DNA from 3 places in the Pantoea sp. GABEPS69 genome. Region 2 is predicted to be linked to each of the others. Evidence: predicted binding sites of a transcription regulator. Region 2 holds the regulator's gene; each other region holds the start of a gene.

Region 1 (7,280 bases), 320 kb from region 2:
AAAAGAGTCGGCAAAATGAGCTACTTAGCGCGGGCGCCCAGCGGCGCCCGGCGATAGTCTACTGCCACGGCGGGAAATGACCAGCGCGGAGTGTTACAAGGCGTTATTCCTTCTCCGCCTCGCGCCACATTTTTTCCACCACGCGCTGCGCCAGCAGCGCCTGTTCGCCGCCCGTCTCAGGCATCGTCTGATTTTGCACGCACTGGATAAAATGGTGCGCCGCGCCGCTGAAGCCGCGCTGAGTCAGATGGCTTTGCCAGGCGGGCGGCGGATCGATACGCACGCCGTCGCCGCGCTCCTCCTGCCAGTCGCGCATCTCCAGCACGTCGATGCAGCGGCCGTCGCCGACCAGGCTGGCGCGCTCGCGCTGGCTGCCCGCGCGGCGATGCATGCTGGTGGCGATCTGCACAGCGCCGGCGGCGAAGTGGTGCTCGGCATAGAGCATTTCGCCACGCTCGTTGGTGTGGATGTAACCATGACGCTGAACGGCGCGATCGCCCGCCAGCCAGAGCGCGGTATCCACCACGTGCAGATAGTCGTCAAGCAGCGTAAAGCGCAGATCGTTCGGTCCGACGCTGTCGCTGCGGTGTTTCTCCACGCGCAGGCTGGCGGCCTGCGGCATCGCCAGCCGCAGCTGCTGATAGCGCGGTGCAAAGCGGCGGTTAAAGCCTACCATCAGTTTGCGTCCGCGCTTTTCCGCCAGCGCCACCAGCGCCTCGGCCTGACTAAAATTATCGGCCAGCGGCTTATCCACCAGCACATCTTTTCCCGCCAGCAGCAGCGCTTTGACAATCTCGTAGTGGGTGACGGTACTGGTGTGAACGAACACCGCGTCGCAGGCGTCCGCCAGCGCGTTCAGCGAGGAGAAACAGGTCATGCGGTAGCTGTCGCACACCGTCTGCGCCTTCTGCTGATTCGGCGAGAAGCCGCCGACCAGCGTCCAGCTTTCCGCCTGTGCCAGCACCGGCAGCCAGGCTTTCTGCGCAATCGAACCCAGTCCGACAACGCCAATTCGCAGTTTCATCTCAGCCTCCTTTATGCAGCAGCGTTTGCACCAGCGCCTGTAAGGCGGCGAGCGACTGCTCAAGCACGGCGACGCGCGCGCTGAGATCGCCGTTATCTTCCTGCGGCGTTTCCGCCTGGCTGACGGACTGCTCGTCGCCGAACAGATGCAGATAGCGGCTTTCGCGTTTGCCCGGCTCGCGCGGCAGGCGCGTCACCATCTCGCGCTCGGTTAAGCCAGCCAGCACGCTTTCCACTTCCTCAACGTCGGCAAACTCGTGCAGTCTGCCGCTGCGCGTGCGCAGCTCGCCCGGCGTCTGCGCGCCGCGCAGGAACAGCAGCGTCAGAATCGCCACCTCGGCGCTGCTGAGCTGCAGGTTGCCGAAGGTCGAATTGCAGAAGCGCTGCTCATATTTCGCCACGCGCTGGCCGAAGCCGCTGTTGGCGGTCGCCAGATGCTTTTTGGTCAGCCGATCCAGCTCCTCCTGCACTTCGCTTTCGGTCAGGTTCATCACCGGCTCGCGGTTCGACTTCTGATTACAGGCGGTCACCACCGCATTCAGCGACAGCGGATACTGCTCCGGCGTGGTGACCTGCTTCTCCAGCAGGCAACCCAATACACGCAACGCCAGCGGCGAAAGCGCCATTTTCATTCCGATCTCCTTATTAGCCACGCCGGTCCGGCGTCCACTCCTGACGAGTCAGCGCGGTCAACACATGATCCTGCCAGCGGCCGTCGATTAACAGATAGTCTTTCGCATAACCCTCTTTTTCAAAACCGAGACGCGCCAGCAGCGCGCCGCTGCGCTGATTATGCGGCATATAGTTCGCCATAATACGGTGGATATTCTGCTGGCGCTGCATATAGCGGATAGCGGCCTGCAGCGCCTCGAACATCAGCCCCTGTCCCTGCCACTTTTCGCCCAGCGAATAGCCGAGGTAGCAGGCGTGGAACGAGCCGCGCAGCACGTTGCTGAAGTTGGCGACGCCGCGCACTTCGGACTCTTCGGGATCCATCAGAATAAAATAGTAAGCGGAGCCGCTTTTATGCATATCGGTGATCAGGCCCAGACGCGCCTGCCAGCCGGAGGGATAACAGTGGCTCTCGTCGCGCACCGGCTCCCAGGGTTTTAAGAAAGCGCGGTTTTCGGCGTAGTAATCCGCCAGTCGCCAGGCGTCGCGCTCGTGAACCAGACGCACCACCAGCCGGTCGGTGGTCAATCGCACCCTGGGCGCGGCAGAACGATAGCCAAACATCATGACTCCTGAAATCTGAGGCTTAAGGAAAGCGGTGCCAACAACATTGCTTTCACTATAACCGCCGCCCCTGCTGCGGTAAAATATTCGTTAACGGCCGGCGTGAAACGCCTTGATTTTATTTTGCAAATCCCGGCCTGCTCGCTGCATTGGTTTGCCCTCGCCCGGAATCTCTTCCATACTTCCGACACGTCCTCAATCAGGGTGACGCCCGTCGCCCTGACTAGCCAAAGGAGACCGGGATGAAACTCTACATCTACGACCACTGCCCCTTTTGCGTCAAAGCGCGCATGATTTTCGGCCTGAAAAACCTGCCGGTAGAGCTCATCGTGATGCTAAACGACGATGAAGCGACGCCGAAAAAGCTGGTGGGCCAGAAGGTGGCGCCCATCCTGCAAAAAGATGACGGCAGCGCGATGCCGGAAAGCCTCGATATCGTGCGTTTTATCGATAAAAGCGACCGGGAGCCGCTGCTGAACGGCAAAATCAATCCGGCGATCGGCGACTGGCTGCGCAGCGTCAACGGCTACGTTAATAAGCTGCTGTTGCCGCGCATCGCAGAGGCCGCCTTCGCCGAATTCGCCACGCCGGAGGCGCGCGAATATTTCCGCCAGAAGAAAGAGGCGGCGATCGGCGATTTCGCCGAGCTGAAGAGCCATGCGCCCGGTCTGATCAAAAAGATCGGCGACGATCTGCGCCAGCTCGATAAGCTGATCGTCAAACCGAACGCGGTCAACGGCGAGCTGTCGGAAGATGATATCCACCTCTTTCCGCTGCTGCGCTCGCTGACGCTGGTGGCCGGCATCGACTGGCCGAGCCGCGTGGCAGACTATCGCGACAATATGGCGAAGCAGACGCAGGTCAACCTGCTCTCCTCTATCGCCCTCTGACGCCGTTCGATGAGAGGCGCGCCGGCGTTTCTCATCGCCTTCTTAATGACACCTCATCCGCATTCAGGCACCCTATGCGCTGCATTAGCATCAATCTGGATGAGGACACAATGAAGAAGGCATTTCTGGGGCTGACGGCCCTGTTTTTCGCCGTGCTGGTTAGCGGCTGTAATCAGCTTACGCAATACACCATCAGCGAGCAGGAAGTGAATCAGGCGCTGGCGAAGCACAACAATTATGAGAAGGATATCGGCGTCGCCGGCCTGGTGAACGCCCATATTTTGCTGACCGACCTCAACAGCCAGATTGGCCGCGAGGAGCCGGACCGCGTCACGCTGACCGGCAAGGCGAAAATCAACGTTACTTCGCTGTTTGGCCCGCAGGAAGCGGATATGCAGCTGAAGATGAAGGCGCAGCCGGTATTTGACGCGCAGCAGGGCGCCGTCTATCTGCGCGATCTGGAGATCGTCGACGCGCAGGTGCAGCCGGAGAAGATGGCCGCGGTGATGAAAAGCCTGACCCCTTATCTGAATCAGTCGCTGAAAAGCTACTTCAATCAGAAGCCGGCCTATGTATTGAGCGTCGATCGCAGCAAAGGCGAGGCGCTGGCGAAGAAATTCGCTAAGGGCCTTCAGGTCGAGCCTGGCCAGCTGGTAATTCCGTTTACGCAGTGACAAGGTGCAGGCGTGGGTGACATGGCCCGATAGCAAAGACGCAAAAGCGCCATCCCTGGCGGCTCGGCCCGCGTGCTACGCACCTCATCCCTGAGGTGCGCCCGTTAACGGGCCAACGCGCTGCGTTGTTCAAAAACGCTCCCGGCGTTTTTGTCCCTTGCGCGGGACGCTTTGCTCTTCGGTCCATGTCACCTGCGCTGTAAGCTCATCTGCGGTCTGGCGCCGTGCCCGCTGTTCTTTTCCCCCTCCCTGCAAGAAAAGAAGTGCAAACGGTTGCCCGACACCTTATGCTTTGTACCCGGCCAAAACGCGCCTCTACGTTTCCTGACTAGCCGGAGCTTCACTGATGACTGCACACCTTCAGCAACTTACTATCCGCCGCCCTGACGACTGGCATATTCACCTGCGCGACGACGCGATGCTGAATACGGTCCTGCCCTATACCAGCGCGGTTAACGGACGTGCCATCGTGATGCCCAACCTGGTGCCGCCGGTCACCAGCGTCGCTGCCGCCGTCGCCTACCGCGACCGCATCCTGGCCGCGCTGCCGGCGGAACATCGCTTCACCCCGCTGATGACCTGCTACCTTACCGACTCGCTCGATCCCAATGAGATCGAACAGGGCTTTAACGCGGGCGTGTTTACCGCTGCGAAACTCTACCCGGCACATGCCACCACCAACTCCAGCCACGGCGTCACCAATATCGCCGCCATCAGCAGCGTGCTGGAGCGCATGCAGAAGATCGGCATGCCGCTGCTGATTCACGGCGAAGTGACCCACGCCGACATCGATATTTTCGATCGCGAGGCGCGCTTTATCGACAGCGTAATGGAGCCGCTGCGCAAAACATACCCGGAACTCAAAGTCGTCTTCGAGCACATCACGACGCGCGAAGCCGCGCAGTACGTCGAGGCGGGCAATGACAAGCTGGGCGCCACCATTACGCCGCAGCATCTGATGTTCAACCGCAACCATATGCTGGTGGGCGGCGTGCGGCCGCACCTCTACTGCCTGCCGATCCTCAAGCGCAACGTGCATCAGGAAGCGCTGCGCAAGGTGGTCGCCAGCGGCCATCCGCGCTTCTTCCTCGGCACCGACACCGCGCCGCACCTGCGTCATCTCAAAGAGGCGAGCTGCGGCTGCGCGGGCGTTTTCAACGCGCCGACGTCGCTGCCCGCCTACGCCACTGTTTTCGAAGAGCTGGACGCCCTGGCGCAGCTGGAAGCCTTCTGCTCGGAGAACGGCCCACGCTTTTACGGCCTGCCGCTGAACGAAGGAACCGTGACGCTGGTGCGCGAACCCTGGAAAGTCGAAGAGAGCATCAGCATGGGCGAGCACGCGCTGGTGCCCTTCCTCGCCGGCGAAACTCTGAACTGGCGCGTGAAACTCTGATCTGCGCTTTCGCTTGCCTCTGGACTGAATATACTGTAAATATATACAGCATCTAATCCGGAGGCTGCTATGCGTGTTGAAATTACCGTTGCCAAAACGTCCCCGCTTCCGTCCGGCGCAATGGAAGCGCTGACGGCAGAACTTTCCCGCCGTATCGATGAAGAATTTCCCGACGGCCAGAACCACGTCAAAGTGCGCTATGCCACCGCGAACCAGCTCAGCGTGCTGGGCGGCGGCAAAGAGACGCGCGATCGAATCAGCGATATTTTACAGGAAACCTGGGAAAGCGCTGACGACTGGTTCATTACCGATTAACCGCCACTGCGCAGTTTTTGCCGGGTGTCGCCATCCGGCTTTTTTATCACTCTCTCCCCTCGCCAGAACTTTTTCCTGCATCTAGACTCTGATCGATCAATCGCCTATTCTTGCGCTCGTTATGCTTAACAGGAGGTGAGATGAAATGATGACAGAAAACCCGGAAGAGGCCATGACCTTCGGTGAACTGCTGGCGCTAATCGCCGATCAGCAACGTCGCCTGACGGTGCTGGAAAGCGCCTTCTCCAGCCTTACCCTCTGCCTCGACGAGCGCGCCGCCCAGCTGCTGGTGCATCATCTGACGCTTGAGGCGCAAAATCAGAATCACGACGAACCTCTGCAGCAGCACTTCGCCCGTCTGGCGCTGACGCTGCAAAAGCCTCACAGCGTTCAGCCGGCTGACCCTCTGGCCTGATTTTTACCGGTGCGCGAGCGCGTAAAAAAACTGCCTGATGCGTCAGGCATTTTATTTTTTTTAATCGCTTTTTTAACGCCGAATATTTCGCTCACTTTTTGTTCGCCGCACATTTTAATCGGATAGAACGCTTTTTCTGTTATAATTGTCTCGCTATCGGATAAAAAAGCCGCATTGAACCTCATCATGCACTTCGTTTAACGAGTAATAAGGAGGTTATAATGGACAGTAATCATAAAGACGTTATTCAGACTCACCCGCTGGTGGGCTGGGATATCAGTACCGTAGACAGCTACGACGCTATGATGATCCGTTTGCATTCGCTCTCCTCGCAGGATCAAAAAGAAGAAGAAGCAGACGTCGGACCGACCTACTGGCTGACAACAGACGTGGCAAGGCAATTTATTTCTATTCTTGAAGCTGGCATTGCCAAGATCGAATCGGCCGAGCAAATGGAGCGTTACCAGTCCAAACATTAGTCTCCGCCAGATGAACGGGCACCCTCAGGGGTGCCTTTTTCATTTCTGATTCTGGTATGCTGCTGGGCGTGTTACGGCTTTCAGGAGTTATCCTTCAATGATTTATGATCTGATTGTGGTGGGCAGCGGGTCCGTTGGCGCCGCCGCGGGCTTTTACGCCACCCAGGCGGGCCTGTCGGTGCTGATGATCGATTCCAGCCATCCGCCCCATACCCAGGGCGCGCATCACGGCGAAACGCGGCTGATCCGTCACGCCTACGGCGAAGGCGAACGCTATGTTCCGCTGGTGCTGCGCGCACAGACCCTCTGGGACCAGCTGGAACAGCAGGCTGGCGAACGCATCATGCACCGCAGCGGCATTATTAACCTCGCGCCCATTCACTCTGAATTCATCCGCAACGTTATCGACAGCGCGCAGGCCTGGAAGCTGGACGTAGAGCTGTTGCAGGCGGAAGAGGTGCGCCAGCGCTGGCCGCAGATCAGCGTGCCGGACGGCTATATCGGCGTTTTCGAACCGCAGTCGGGCTACCTGAAGTGCGAGCAGGCGGTACGCAGCTGGATCGCCCTTGCCGAGAAGGCGGGCTGCGCGCAGCTGTTTAACTGCGGCGTGTCGCAAATTGGCCGCGACGGCGACCTGCAGCAGGTGGTAACGGCAGACGGCACCTTCCGCGCGCGCAAGATGCTAATCAGCGCCGGTACCTGGGTCGGCAAGCTGGTACCGGATTTACCGCTTAAGCCGACGCGCAAAGTGTTCGCCTGGTATCAGGCCGACGGCCGCTATAGCGAAAACAATAAGTTTCCCGGCTTTACGGTAGAGATGGAAAACGGCAGCCACTTTTACGGCTTTCCGGCGGA
Region 2 (7,280 bases):
CTGATGTCTGGCCATATTATGACCACTGCAGAAATCTGCAAAATTATCCAGTCGGAAAATAACCGCGAAGTCTGGTTTAAAATTCAGGACCCGGCGCAGATGAAATATATTCTGCATAAAGGCTTCGTCGGTATTGACGGCATTAGCCTGACCGTGGGCGAAGTGACCAAAAGCAAATTCTGCGTCTATTTAATCCCAGAAACCCTGGAGCGCACTACGCTTGGCGCGAAAAAGCTGGGACACCGCGTCAATATCGAGATCGATCCGCACACTCAGGCGATCGTCGATACCGTCGAGCGCGTGCTGGCGCAGCGTGAAGCAGCGGCTCTGCGCCCGGACGTCGAATAAGCATAAAAAAAGGCGCTCCAGGCGCCTTATTCAACAGATCGGCTTAGCGCGCGACGCGCAGGCCGCCTTCTACGCCGCGGCTAAAAACCACCTGCCACAGCTGAATATCGCGGGCGCGAAAGGCGCCGGCGCAGGCATTAAGATAGTAACTGAACATGCGCTTAAAACGTTCGCCGTACTTTTCGGCCAGCTGCGGCCACGCCTGCAGGAAGCGCTCGTACCAGGCCATCAGCGTGGTGTCGTAATCGGCGCCGAAATTATGCCAGTCTTCCAGAATGAAATGAGACTCGCTGGCGTCCGCAATATGACGCACCGACGGCAGACAGCCGTTGGGGAAAATATATTTATCAATCCAGGGATCGACATTCATATCGGTGCGGATCGCGCCGATGGTGTGCAGCAGGAACAGTCCGTCCGGCTTGAGGTTGCGGTCCACCACGTCGAAGTAGGTGGCGTAGTTTTTCGGGCCGACGTGCTCGAACATGCCCACCGAAACGATACGATCAAACTGCTGGTTAAGATCGCGATAATCCTGCAGCAGGATAGTGACGTCCAGTCCTTCGCAGCGCTGCTGCGCCAGCTTCTGCTGCTCTGCCGAGATGGTCACGCCGTGCACCACCGCGCCGTAGTGGCGAGCGGCATACTCTGCCAGCCCGCCCCAGCCGCAGCCGATGTCCAGCAGCGTCATGCCCGGCTCCAGCTGCAGTTTGCGGCAGATCATATCCAGCTTCGCTTCCTGCGCCTGCTCCAGCGTCTCGGCCTCTTTCCAGTAGGCGCAGGAGTATTGCATATAGGGGTCGAGCATCAGTGAGAAGAGGTCGTTCCCGAGATCGTAATGCTCTTTGCCCACGATCCATGCGCGTTTTTTCGACTGTAAGTTGGTGAGACGCGCGGCGGCCACGCGCAGCGTATCTTTGAAGTGGTGCGGCAACTGCTGGTCCAGCTTATGCTTCAGCACGCGGTGAAAAAACATATCCAGCCGTTCGCACTCCCACCAGCCATCCATATAAGCTTCGCCAAGACCAAGTGAGCCTTCCTGAATCACGCGCTTAAAAAAGTCAGGCTGTTTAACCTGAATATCCCAGGGGCGGCTGCCGTTGATTTCGATGTCCGCTTTTTCCAGCATTTCGTGGACAATGCGATACCAGTGGTTTTCTTCAAGGCTCACTTCTTCTATTAACGATGAACTCATAGCTACTCCATCACCTGTCCGCGTTGAACCTGAGAAAAAGAATAGTCAATTTCTCAAGGCCTGTGAGAAATGTCACGGATTGCTCCGTGCGCCTGATATCCGACGTTTTACAAAGGATTGGATCTGAAATTCGTTGTCTGACGCAGCAGGGAACGCGCGCGCAGACACCATCCGGGCGATAAGCTTCGCCTAATAATAAAACAATTATGTTATTGATTTGTTGCAGATTTATTGACCTGATCGAGTATATGCTCAACCAGGTCAGTATTCAACGACTTATTGTTAGGCAGCTAACTATAAAAGTTGCCTTAGTGATTATCCTGGCAGGGAGTGGTAACGCGGACAATATCCATTTGTGCGCTGGCGCGTCGCTGCCAGACGTAGCCCGCCATCGCCAGTGCGATAGTGGTCACCATAATCAGCGTAGTCATTAGCAGCGGCTGTTGTAAACCTGCGGAGACCGCCAGACTGGCAAGGAAGCAAAGACCGAGCTGCAGGGTATTCTGCAGCGCCGCGGCTTTACCGGTGGCGTGCGGGAACGGCAGCAGCGCATTCGACACCACGATCGGGTAAATCGCGCCGTTCGCCAGCGCCATGCCGCAAAAGGGCGCAAGCAGGGCGATCAGATTGTGGCTTCCGGTAAGCGCCACGCCGAAGAGCGTCGTCACGCTCAGGCTGTAAAGTGCCAGCAGCAAGGGGAGCAGCTGCGCGCCGGCAAAGCGGTTGAGCAGGGCGCGGCAGCCAAATCCGCCCAGCAGGAAGGCGATAGTTTGCGGAATATAGCTCAGGCCAATATCCGCCGGCGTCAGGCCCGCATCGGCGAGAATAAAGGGCGAGCCGGTCAGCCAGGCGAAAAAGCTGGCGGAGCAGGCGGCATAGATCAATACGTTGCCGCCATAGACGCCGGAGCGCAGCAGCGAGAAGAAGCCGGGCTGATCGCCCGCCTCTTTTGCCGTCGGGCGGCTGGCGGGCAGGCGCAGCGTCACCAGCATCAGCGCCACGCCGGTCAGCGTCAGCACCAGAAAGATCGAACGCCAGTGAAAGTGGCTAATCAGCCAGGCGCCGAGCAGCGGCGCCAGCGCGGGCGAAAGCGCCACCAGCGGCATAATGGTGGCGAACACCTTATTGGCGCGCGCGCGCGGATAGCGATCCACCACCAGCGCCTGCCAGCTCACCGCCGCAGCGCAGACGCCGATTGCCTGAATAAAGCGCAGCGCCAGCATCAGCACCGCATTTTCCACCCACAGCATGCCGGCGCAGCCGAGCGCGAACAGTCCCAGCCCCATCAGCAGAACCGGTTTGCGGCCGATGCGGTCGGAAAGCGGGCCCCAGAAAAGTTGACCGATGGCGAAACCCGCCAGGAACAGGCTCATACTGGCGCTGATAATGCCGGGCGAGGTATTAAAGCTGATCTGCATCGCGCCGAAGGCGGGCAGATACATATCGGTCGCCAGAAAGCCCAGCATGCTGAGCAGAGCGAGGTAGGGCATAAATCCTTTTGATGACAGCATGGTTTTTAATCTCATATTTCGTCAGGCAGGTTAAACGCGGCAAAGTGTAAAAGGGTGCGCCTGCCGCTGTGAAACGTTAATATTTGCAGAGTGCTGTGAAAATTTTTGAAAGGAAAAAGCATGTGGTCCGAATATGCGCTTGAAGTGGTAGACGCCGTGGCGCGCACCGGCAGTTTTAGCGCCGCCGCGCAGGAGCTGCATCGCGTGCCCTCTGCCGTCAGCTATACGGTGCGCCAGCTGGAAACATGGCTGGCGGTGCCGCTGTTTGAACGGCAGCATCGCGACGTGGCGCTGACCGCCGCTGGCGAGCATTTCGTGCGCGAAGGCCGCGAGGTTATCAAAAAAATGCTCGCCACCCGCAGGCAGTGCCAGCAGCTGGCCAACGGCTGGCGCGGGCAGCTCAGCATCGCGGTCGATCGCATCGTGAAGCTGCCACGCAGCCGTCAGCTGGTGACCGACTTCTATCGACACTTTCCCGATATGGAGCTGCACATCAGCTATGAGGTGTTTAACGGCGTATGGGACGCGCTGGCCGACGGACGCGTCGACGTGGCGATCGGCGCCACCCAGGCGATCCCGGTCGGCGGGCGCTTTTCCTTTCGCGATATGGGCGCGCTGAACTGGCGCTGCGTCGTGGCGCGCCACCATCCGCTGACGCAGCAGCCGCAGCTCGACGACGACGCGCTGCGCGTCTGGCCGTCGCTGGTGCTGGAGGATACCTCGCGCGCGCTGCCGCGCCGCATGACCTGGACGCTGGATAACCAGCGCCGACTGGTGGTGCCGGACTGGCAGGCGGGGCTGGCGTGCGTGCTGGATGGCTTATGCGTGGCGATGATGCCGGGCCATCTGGCGCGTCCGCTGCTGGATAAGGGCGAGCTGGCGGAGCTGACGCTGCCTGCACCCTTTCCGGAAAGTCACTGCTGCGTGAGCTGGTCGGAGGCGCGCGCATCGCCGGCGCTTAGCTGGTTGCTCAGCTATCTCGGCGATGCGCAAACGCTCAATCAGGAGTGGTTAAGCGAGGATTAACGGCGGTAGTCGCGGAACGGGCCGTCGCCGACCGAGCGGCGCTCAATCAGCGTGGGATGCACTTCGATGGTCTGCGACACTTCGCGTTTGCTGGTGATGCGATCGAGCAGCATCTCCAGCGCCTTCTCGCCCAGCTGGGCTTTAGGCTGATGCACGGTGGTCAGCGCCGGAGTGAAGTAGCGCGCGTTGCGCACGTTGTCATAGCCGATCACCGAAATATCCTGCGGCACGCGCAGTCCCATCTCGTCGGCGGCGCAGATCGCGCCCATCGCCATAATATCACCGCCGCAAAAGATCGCCGTCGGGCGCTGCTTCTGCTGCAGGATCTGCTGCATCGCCTGATAGCCCGATTCCGGTTCGAAATCGCCCTGTACGATCCATTCGGGACGCACCGCGATGCCTGCTTCCTCCAGCGCTTGCAAAAAGCCCGCATGGCGCCCGCCGCCGGTGTTGCGCTCCAGCTGGCCGGGAATGGCGCCGATATCGCGATGGCCGCGTTCAATCAGATAGCGTCCCGCCAGATAGCCGCCCTGGAAAGCGTTATCGAGCACGGTGTCGGTAAAATCGCCGCGCGATTCGCCCCAGTCCATGACCACCATCGGAATATTGCGGTTCTCTTCCAGCATCTTCAGCAGATCGTCCGGATACTCGGAGCACATCACCAGCAGGCCGTCGACGCGCTTCTGCGCCATCATCGACAGATAGGCGCGCTGCTTTTGCAGATCGTTGTGGGCGTTGCCAAGAATTAAGGTGTAGCCCCGCTCGAAGCAGTGGTGCTCGACCGCTTCGATGATTTCCGCAAAATAGGGCGCTTCGCTGGAGGTGGCAAGCAGCCCCAGCGTTTTAGTGTGGTTGACCTTCAGGCTGCGCGCCACGGCGCTGGGCGAATAGTGTAATTCCTGAATCGCCTGCCAGACGGCGTTGCGCGTCTCTTCCGCAACGAAGCGCGTTTTATTGATCACGTGGGAAACGGTGGTGGTGGAAACACCCGCGCGCTTCGCGACATCTTTAATTGTTGCCATTAAAAAGAGACTCCAGAACTTATCAATAACCCACTGATAAGCATAATGTTAAACGTTTGCGTCCGCTAAGAGAGTTTTCTGTTAATTCGCTACAGTTTTTGTCGGTGAAATACTCACTGGGCAGGACAAAACAGGGGCTGTTGCGTACGAACGGTACGGGCGTTGCGTCAGTTGCGCAACAAAGCCGGGGATTCTAACAAGGCTTGCGGGATAAAACGAGATTTTTACCGACAACTATGGGAAAATCGCACAAGACCCTGATAATTGTGTGGATAAGGAGAGGAAATGAGCACCGATTTGAAACTGGCATTAATGACCACCGGCGCGGCGCTGCTGATGATTGTGGCCTTTAGCTTTACCGCCGTCATGCACTAACAGACAGCGATAAAAAAACCGGGATTATCCCGGTTTTTTTTCGCGTTTAGCGAATGGTTTTCGGCGTCATTACCCGGCGCGCGCCGATATAGTGACGCTGCCAGTAATCATCCGAGAGCCCGCTAATCTGGATATCTTTTCCGGTGCGCGGCGACTGAATGAATTTGCCGTTGCCGAGGTAAACCCCGACGTGGTCGGCGGTGCCGCGGCCGTTGATACGAAAGAAGACCAGGTCGCCTTTTTCCAGCGACTCGCGCTTCACCGGCGCAGCGTCGCGCAGGTGGTACATTTCGTTGGCGGTGCGCGGGATTCTGAATTTTACCAAATCTTTATAGGCGTACCAGACGAGGCCGCTGCAGTCGAAACCGGTATGCGGCGAGGTACCGCCCCACTGATAAGGCTTGCCCAACTGACCCATCAGCTTGGTCATCGCCGTTTCGCGCGCTTTCTGGTAACGCAGGCGATGGGACTTGCTCATTTTGATGGTGGGCGTGCCGTCGCTATCCAGCAGCGGGAGAGTAGCGGCTTTTACGGTGCTCAGCGAGCGCTGGCGGCCATAGCGTTTGCGAGAAGATTTCAGGGTTTTTTTGGTGTCGGCGGCGGAAGGGGAAAGCTTAGCCGTTTCAATTTTCTTCTGCTTTTTCAGTTTGAGTTTTTGCGCAGTAGAAGGGCGCGCTTTTTTCGCGCTGGTTTTAACCGGTCGCCGTTTGCGGCGCTCATCTTCGCGCGCGCTTTTTTTCTCCGCCTTGTGCAGGCTGGCGTTAACCGGCGCTTGCGGTGAGGCCGAAGCGATGTTCATGAACAGCTGCGCGAAAGCTAATATAAAGAGCGTAATCAGTAATCGCATAGTCCGGTTACAGGGTTAGCGGTTACGACAACAGGCCGTAACGAGGTTAGAAAAATCTGATCGGAGATCAGCGCCGGGGCCATTCTAAGCCAGGTTTTTTTCAAAAGTTAAGCCATTTTTCTATTAAACTGTTACAGGGTTGCATCTGACTCATAAATGAGCGATTTCAGCAGTTTATAGCAGCAAAGTTATTACCAGTTATGAACAGCTTAAGTTTTGATTATCGTCAGAAAAAGCCAGATCTTTACTAAAGAACTTAACAAACATGGCGGTTTCGCCTGGCAAGCGAGAAATTGTCGTTTTCAGGGACGGGGCGAAGTCGCTACAATAAACAAACACGAAGTAGGGAATTAAGGAAGGCAATTATGAGTACTGTAGAAAAAATTGAGCGCCAGATCGCAGAAAACCCGGTCCTGCTGTATATGAAAGGCTCGCCGAAACTGCCAAGCTGCGGTTTCTCTGCGCAGGCGGTGCAGGCGCTCTCTGCCTGCGGTGAGCGCTTTGCTTACGTGGATATTCTGCAGAACCCTGATATTCGCGCCGAGCTGCCGAAATACGCCAACTGGCCGACCTTCCCGCAGCTGTGGGTAGACGGCGAGCTGGTCGGCGGCTGCGATATTATCGTCGAAATGTTTCAGCGCGGCGAACTGCAGTCGCTGATCAAAGAGACGGCGGAAAAGCACAAAGAAGCGGAATAAAAGCAGCGCAATAAAAAAGGCCGACGCAAGTCGGCCTTTTTTTACGCCTGTTCCGGCGTCGCTTCCGCGTCGTCGTCGCTCGCCGCCATCGGCAGCGGCCAGCCGCCCAGCCGTTTCCAGCGGTTCACCAGTTCGCAGAACAGCGTTGCCGTCTGCTCGGTATCGTAGAGCGCAGAGTGCGCCTGGGTGCTGTCAAAATCCATGCCTGCCGCTTTACAGGCTTTCGCCAGTACCGTTTGCCCCAGCACCAGCCCGCTCAGC
Region 3 (7,280 bases), 680 kb from region 2:
CCGCCGCGCCGCAGCGCCGCGCGCGCTCTCGCCACCACCACGCGCGGATTAAAAGGCTTGGCGATATAGTCATCCGCGCCCATCTCCAGTCCGACCACCATTTCCGCTTCGGAGCCCATGCCGGTCAGCATGATCACCAGCAGGTCCGGGCGCTGACGCTGGAGCTGTTGCAGCACCAGCAGGCCGTTGGTATCGGGCAGCATCATATCCAGCATCACCAGCGCGATGTCGCCGTGCTGCGCCAGCAGCGCCGGCGCGTCGCGGCCGTAGTGGCAGCAGTAAACGCTAAACTGTTGTTCATCCAGCACATCCTGCAGCAGTTCGCAGACGGCTTTATCATCATCGACAACCAGAATGGCGGGCTTCATGCAGCGCGACCTCGGGGTTAAAAAAAGGTTAACAAGAGTGTACATGGCGCGTTTTACGCCGCATCGACAAGCGATGGAAACGTGAGCGATATCGCCATCGGCTTTACTGAAGCGTGCGTTGGCGCAGAATTTTCCGGCGTCGCAGGGGAGGCGATGAAAACGATTGCGCGGTAGCGGGGCAATGCACCATAATCGCGCCTTCTTTTGGTTCAGATTTCTCTTAGAAAATGCCAGGCCTGACAAGGTAAACGATTGCGTTTGCGGCTGGCATAGCGATTGCTATGACTTCAGGCCTTATGGAGATTCAGGGCGTGACGACAGCGGCCGTCAGCATGCAGCGGCGCGTCGTGCGGTACCACAATAATCAGCATGTAACCCACACTGGCAAGTGAGAACGCGCATTCGTGCCGTCTCCGCTCTTGAGAGATGATGATGTTAGAAAAATTGTTCAAGCTAAAAGCGCATAACACGACGGTCCGCACCGAAGTGATCGCCGGGATCACCACCTTCCTGGCGATGGCCTATATCCTGTTTGTTAACCCAAGCATTCTGGGCGCTACGGGGATGGACAAAGGCGCGGTTTTCGTCGCCACCTGTCTGGCGGCGGCGATCGGATCGGTCCTGATGGGGCTGATCGCCAACTACCCGATCGCGCTGGCGCCGGGCATGGGGCTGAACGCCTTCTTCACCTATACCGTCGTGCTGCATATGGGTTACACCTGGCAGATCGCGCTGGGCGCGGTGTTTTTGTCGGCGGTCATCTTCTTTGCGCTGTCGATTTTCAAAATCCGCGAGTGGATTATCGCCAGCATTCCGCTGCCGCTGCGCGCCGGCATTGCGGCGGGCATTGGGCTGTTCCTGGCGCTAATCGCGCTGGAAGGCGCAGGCATCGTGGTGGATAACCCGGCGACGCTGGTCGGGCTGGGCGATCTGACCAAACCCGGCCCGCTGCTGGCGCTGCTGGGCTTTGTGGTGATTGTGGTGCTGGAAGCGCGTCGCGTCACCGGCGCGGTGCTGATCGGCATTCTGCTGATTACCTTTATCTCTATGGGCATTGGCCTGTCGCCATTTGCCGGCGTTTTCTCCGCGCCGCCGTCGATCGCGCCCACCTTTATGCAGCTCGATATCGCCGGCGCCTTTAACGTCGGCCTGGTCAGCGTGATTTTCGCCTTCCTGTTTGTCGACGTCTTCGACAACACCGGCACGCTGCTGGGGGTGACCAAACGCGCCGGACTGGCGGACGAACAGGGCAATATCCCGAAAATGGGGCGCGCGCTGGTGGCCGATAGCGCCGCGGCGCTGTTTGGGGCGCTGCTCGGCACCTCGACCACCACCAGCTATGTGGAATCCGCAGCGGGCGTGAGCGCGGGCGGACGCACCGGCTTAACGGCGGTCGTGGTCGCTATTCTGTTCCTGCTGGCGCTGTTCTTCTCGCCGCTGGCGGGCAGCGTGCCGGTCTACGCTACCGCGCCGGCGCTGCTGTTTGTCGCGGTGCTGATGGCCTCCGGCCTGGCGGAGATCGACTGGAAAGACATCACCACCGCGGCGCCGGTCACCGTTACCGCGCTGACCATGCCGCTGACTTACTCTATCGCTAACGGCATCGCCTTCGGCTTTATCACCTGGACGGTGGTGAAGCTGCTGAGCGGCCGCACGAAAGAGGTCAACGCGGCGCTGGTGATCCTCTCTTTACTGTTCGTGATCAAGCTGGGCTGGCTCAGCGCCTGATAGCGATCGCCGCGCTGATGCAGACTGTGCGGCTTATTCACCCTCTGCGCGGAAGACAAATGTTCTCTTCCGCGCTTTTTTTTGTCTTTCCAACCGGTTTGCGTACTGGCTTCCAGTGTGCGTCGAAAAACCTGTTACCGCCGCCTGTCTGCAGATAGGCTGCCACTCTTGAAACCACTCTGCTCTGCTACCCCATGGCTAATTTTCAACGAATTAGCGGAACGTGGAATGTTATGTAAACGGAAATTTGGTTAAATTGCCAGCAGCAAGGGCAGGCGTTAGCGACAGAATGAACAACGTCGTAAGGAGAAGGAACCTCATAGAGCACTCATTAAACCCTGAGCCGCGCTATTTGCCTCCGCTTTTACTCCCTCTTCGTCAGCCAGGAGGAAACAAGATGGAACGACTGACTAAACGTGTTGATCGGCTAGAACAGGATACGCATCAGATTAAAACCGACCTGGCTGTGCTGACCGAACGCTCGCAAAATTTTGCCACTAAGGCGGATGTGGAAGGGTTGCGCACGGACCAGTTCAAACTGCGCTGCGAAATGCTTGAGGGATTTGCGCGGCTTGAAACGCAGACTGCCGCGCAGTTCGCCCGGCATGACAAGAGCTTTGCCCGAATTGAGAAGCAGACCGCCGAACAATTTGCCCGAATTGAGAAGCAGACCGCTGAACAGTTTGCCCGGCATGACACGAGCTTTGCCCGAATTGAGAAGCAGACCGCCGAGCAGTTTGCCCGGATTGAGAAGCAGACCGCCGAACAGTTTGCCCGGATTGAGAAGCAGACCGCCGAACAGTTTGCCCGGTCTGAGAAGCAGACTGCTGAACAGTTTGCTCGTATTGACACGAAGTTTGCCCGTATAGATGAATGGACTAAGCGTGCAGACGAGAACTTTGTCTCTATTGACGAGAAGTTTAAACGCATTGATGAAAGATTTGACCGTCTCAACGATCGCATGACCTGGACGCTGCTGGTGCCAGCGGTGTTAGCCGTGCTTGGCTGGCTGGCGAGAGAGTTCTGGCTGAAAATGTAGCAAAGCGGGCGTTGTTGCCTATTGTCTATATTTTGCTAAGGCAGAGCACGAGAGGCGTGTCTCGTGCTCTGCTCAGTTAACGGAACGGCGGCTCGTTAAAGGTACGCAGTTTGCGTGAATGCAGCTTATCCCCTTCGGCGCGCAGCAGCTCTACCGCGCAAATACCGATCTGCAAATGTTCTGAAATCGCCCCTTCATAAAAACGGTTCGCCTGGCCCGGCAGCTTGATTTCGCCGTGCAGCGGCTTGTCCGAAACGCAGAGCAGCGTGCCGTAAGGGACGCGGAACCGATAGCCCTGCGCCGCGATAGTGGCGCTCTCCATATCCACCGCCACCGCGCGGCTCAGGTTAAAGCGCAGCGCTGAGGCGGAGTAGCGCAGCTCCCAGTTGCGATCGTCCGTGGTCACCACGGTGCCGGTGCGCAGTCGCTGTTTGACCTCTTCGCCTGGCATATTGCTCACCGCTTTAGTGGCGTCATAGAGCGCGCGCTGCACCTCCGCGATGCTCGGTACCGGAATGTCGGGCGGCAGCACGCTGTCGAGCACGTGGTCGTCGCGCAGATAGGCGTGCGCCAGCACGTAGTCGCCGATGCGCTGGCTTTCGCGCAGGCCGCCGCAGTGGCCGATCATCAGCCACGCGTGCGGCCGCATCACCGCCAGGTGATCGCAGATGGTTTTGGCATTGGACGGACCGACGCCGATATTCACCAGCGTGATGCCGCGTCGGCCAGGCGAGGTAAGATGCCAGGCCGGCATCTGATGCTTTTTCCACGCCAGATCCAGCATCGCCGCGTCGCTCTCCGCCGTATCGGCGGTAATCACCGCGCCGCCCGCGCAGGCCAGGCTGTCATAGTCGCTGGCGGGATCGCGCACCTGCTCAGTCGCCCAGCGGACGAACTCATCCACATAGCGCGTGTAGTTGGTGAACAGCACAAACGGCTGGAAATGCTCTACCGAGGTGCCGGTGTAGTGGCGCAGACGCGCCAGAGAGAAGTCGGTGCGCAGCGCATCGAAGTGCGACAGGGGGAAAATCGCGTCCGGGTTGAACAGGCCGTCGGCGGTTTCATCGCCGATCTGCGACAGCTCGGTGGTGGGAAAATAGCGCGCGATACTGGCGCTCATGGTGCGGTCCAGCGACAGATCGGAACCGTCAATCACGTAAGGGTAGGGGATCTCCTGGCTGGACGGGCCGACCTGAATCTCCACCTCATACTCTTTTTCCAGCATCGCCAGCTGTTCGCTGAGGTAGTGGCGCAGCAGCGCCGGACGCGTGATGGTGGTGCTGTAGCTGCCGGTATGGGTAAAACGTCCCCAGGCGCGCGTGCGGTTTTGCTGCGGGCCTTCGCCGCGCCAGGTAATGCGCAGTTCAGGGTAGACAAACAGCCCCTGGCGACGCGCCTCCGCCTCGGGCAGCGTGCCCTGTTCGGTATAGGTTTTTATCGCCGCGCGCAGCGCGTTCACCGCGTCGTCGTACAGACGCTCCAGTTCATCCAGCGCCTGCTGGCGGGTAAGGCCGTTCCGTTGTGTAGGCATAAACTCTCCTGATATGTAGCGAACTTTCCCCACAGCTTAGCGGGTTTGCCGCCGCCGCAAAGCAAGAATCTGTGATCGACCGCATTATGCACCAACAGGGTGCTGGCGTGTTGCCAATCCCCGCCTACGTTTAAATGAATCAGAAGGTGACGTCGTGCGCTGTCGCTGGCGTTGCCACCTTCCTTTAGCGAAATCTCGCGGCCCGTTGCGTTCTGGCGAGATTCTTGCTTGCGATTGATAGCGGCCTCTGTCGCCGCGCATAGCATGTCCGAACCGAATAAAAACATTCACCGCTCCTGCGCCGTGGTCTGGCGAACGCAAACTCACTGTGTCGAGGATAGACAGCATGTCTCAGAAACTGATCAAGTTGTCGTTAAACGTCGTAATTGCAGGCTGTATCGGTGCGGCGCTCAGCGCGCAGGCCGATATTAAAATCGGCGTCGCCGGGCCGTTCTCCGGCCCTAACGCCACCTATGGCGCGCAGTACTGGAAAGGGGCGACACAGGCAGCGGAGGATATCAACGCGGCGGGCGGCATTAACGGCGAGAAAATCGTGCTGGTGCAGGGCGACGACGCCTGCGAACCTAAACAGGCGGTCGCGGTGGCGAACCGGCTGGTCGATCAGGATAAGGTGATGGCGGTCGTCGGCCATTTCTGCTCCTCCAGCACCATGCCCGCCTCGGAGGTTTACGATGACGCCGGCGTGCTGTCGATTACGCCTGGCTCCACTAACCCGCAGATCACCGAGCGCGGCATGAAAACCCTGTTTCGCATGTGCGGACGCGACGACCAGCAGGGCGCCATCGCCGCCAACTTTATGCTCGACAAGCTGAAAGCGAAGAAGGTCGCGGTTATCCCCGATAAAGATACCTATGGCCAGGGGCTGGCCGACGCCACCAAAGCGGCGCTGGAGAAGCGCGGCGTCAAAGAGGTGATGTATGAGGGCCTGTCGCGCGGCGAGAAAGATTTTAACGCGCTGGTGACCAAAATCGCCCAGGCGAATCCCGACGTGGTCTATTTCGGCGGTTGTCATCCCGAGGCGGGTCCGCTGGTGCGCCAGATGCGTGAGCAGGGCGTAAAAGCGAACTTTTTCTCCGGCGACTGTATCGTAACGCAGGAGCTGGTTACCGCCGCGGGCGGGCCGCAGTACACCAGCGGCATCTATATGACCTTCGGCAACGATCCGCGTCAGATCGCCGACGGCAAAGCGGTGATCGATAAATTCCGCAAGGGCGGCTTCGAGCCGGAAGGCTATACCCTTTACGCCTACGCCTCTATCCAGGCGCTGGCGGCCGCCTACAAAGGCGCGGGCAAAGATAACGAGAAAGCCAGCGAATGGCTGAAATCTCACGACGTGCCGACCGTGATGGGTAAAAAAGCCTGGGACGGAAAAGGCGATCTGAAAGTCTCCGATTACGTCGTTTATCAGTGGGACGACAAAGGCAAGTATCACCAGCTGTAAGCCTGAGCCCGCCCTGCGCAGCGCAGGGCGTTTCCTGTCCGGACCGCCCGGTTGCGCGGTCCGCTTTGCGCAGAGACTTCGTTATGGACGCCTTTTTACTTCAGCAACTGATCAACGGGCTGACGCTGGGCGCGGTATATGGCCTTATTGCGATCGGCTACACCATGGTGTACGGCATCATCGGTATGATTAACTTCGCGCACGGCGAGGTCTATATGATCTCCGCCTATCTCTGCGCTATCGGTCTGGCGCTGCTCTCCTTCTTCGGCGTGCACTCTTTCCCGCTGCTGATTTTCGGCACGCTGCTCTTCACCGTGGTGGTGACGGCGGTCTACGGCTGGACCATCGAGCGTATCGCCTACCGGCCGCTGCGCCACTCGACGCGGCTGGCGCCGCTGATCTCCGCCATCGGCATGTCGCTGATCCTGCAGAACTATGTTCAGCTGAGTCAGGGACCGAATCAGCAGGGTGTGCCGACGCTGCTGACTGGCGTGCTGCGCGTCGAGTTCGACGGCGGGCTGGTGCAGATCACCTGGACCAAGCTCTTTATTCTCGCCGCCGCCTTTTGCGGCATGGCGCTGCTCACCTGGATTATTCAGTACACGCGCCTCGGCCGGATTTGTCGCGCGGTGCAGCAGGATCGGCGTATGGCGGCCATTCTCGGCATCAATACCGACCGCGTGATTTCGCTGGTCTTCGTTATCGGCGCGGCGATGGCCGGGCTGGCGGGCGTGCTGGTGACGATGAACTACGGCACCTTCGATTTTTACGCCGGGTTTATCATCGGCATCAAGGCGTTCACCGCGGCGGTGCTGGGCGGCATCGGGTCGCTGCCCGGCGCGATGCTCGGCGGGCTGCTGCTCGGCGTGGCGGAGGCGCAGTTCGCCGGGCTGGTGAACTCGGACTACAAAGATGTCTTCTCTTTCGCGCTGCTGGTGGTGATCCTGATCTTCCGCCCGCAGGGGCTGCTTGGCCGTCCGCTGGTAGCGAAAGTATGAGGGCGCGATGATGAGTCGATCTATCAATGTGTCTCAGGCGCTGCGCGAAACCCTGCTGGCCGGGCTGATTGCGGTGGTGGTGTTTGGACCGATCGTCGGCGTGGTGCTGAAAGGGTACGCCTTCCAGCTCGCCCCTGCGCGCGTGGCGCTGCTG

Evidence for each region. The regulator PurR, encoded in region 2, represses purine synthesis genes. The targets are predictions, from matches to a motif close to CANGCAAACGTTTGCNTG.
Region 1: a site for PurR is predicted at 4,086-4,103, ahead of pyrC (dihydroorotase). Genes of this name have one in related genera too.
Region 3: a site for PurR is predicted at 610-627, ahead of PVE98_RS07225 (NCS2 family permease). Genes of this name have one in related genera too.

What each region holds. Positions count from the first base shown of each region.
Region 1 is NZ_CP118618.1:2,524,875-2,532,154, forward strand. It holds gene PVE98_RS12400 (Gfo/Idh/MocA family protein) at 104-1,024, opposite strand; gene PVE98_RS12405 (YceH family protein) at 1,026-1,655, opposite strand; gene rimJ (ribosomal protein S5-alanine N-acetyltransferase) at 1,669-2,259, opposite strand; gene grxB (glutaredoxin 2) at 2,502-3,149, shown strand; gene PVE98_RS12420 (lipoprotein) at 3,260-3,823, shown strand; gene pyrC (dihydroorotase) at 4,170-5,216, shown strand; gene dinI (DNA damage-inducible protein I) at 5,286-5,531, shown strand; gene PVE98_RS12435 (hypothetical protein) at 5,677-5,946, shown strand; gene PVE98_RS12440 (hypothetical protein) at 5,922-6,134, opposite strand; gene bssS (biofilm formation regulator BssS) at 6,168-6,425, shown strand; gene solA (N-methyl-L-tryptophan oxidase) at 6,523-7,280, shown strand, end outside.
Region 2 is NZ_CP118618.1:2,206,869-2,214,148, reverse strand. It holds gene PVE98_RS10880 (riboflavin synthase subunit alpha) at 1-348, shown strand, start outside; gene cfa (cyclopropane fatty acyl phospholipid synthase) at 392-1,540, opposite strand; gene punC (purine nucleoside transporter PunC) at 1,849-3,051, opposite strand; gene punR (DNA-binding transcriptional activator PunR) at 3,172-4,077, shown strand; gene purR (HTH-type transcriptional repressor PurR) at 4,074-5,099, opposite strand; gene PVE98_RS10855 (YnhF family membrane protein) at 5,385-5,474, shown strand; gene PVE98_RS10850 (C40 family peptidase) at 5,521-6,321, opposite strand; gene PVE98_RS10845 (Grx4 family monothiol glutaredoxin) at 6,684-7,019, shown strand; gene rnt (ribonuclease T) at 7,061-7,280, opposite strand, start outside.
Region 3 is NZ_CP118618.1:1,522,558-1,529,837, forward strand. It holds gene PVE98_RS07220 (response regulator) at 1-368, opposite strand, end outside; gene PVE98_RS07225 (NCS2 family permease) at 798-2,096, shown strand; gene PVE98_RS07230 (hypothetical protein) at 2,494-3,135, shown strand; gene PVE98_RS07235 (AMP nucleosidase) at 3,212-4,666, opposite strand; gene PVE98_RS07240 (branched-chain amino acid ABC transporter substrate-binding protein) at 5,013-6,128, shown strand; gene PVE98_RS07245 (ABC transporter permease subunit) at 6,212-7,126, shown strand; gene livM (high-affinity branched-chain amino acid ABC transporter permease LivM) at 7,134-7,280, shown strand, end outside.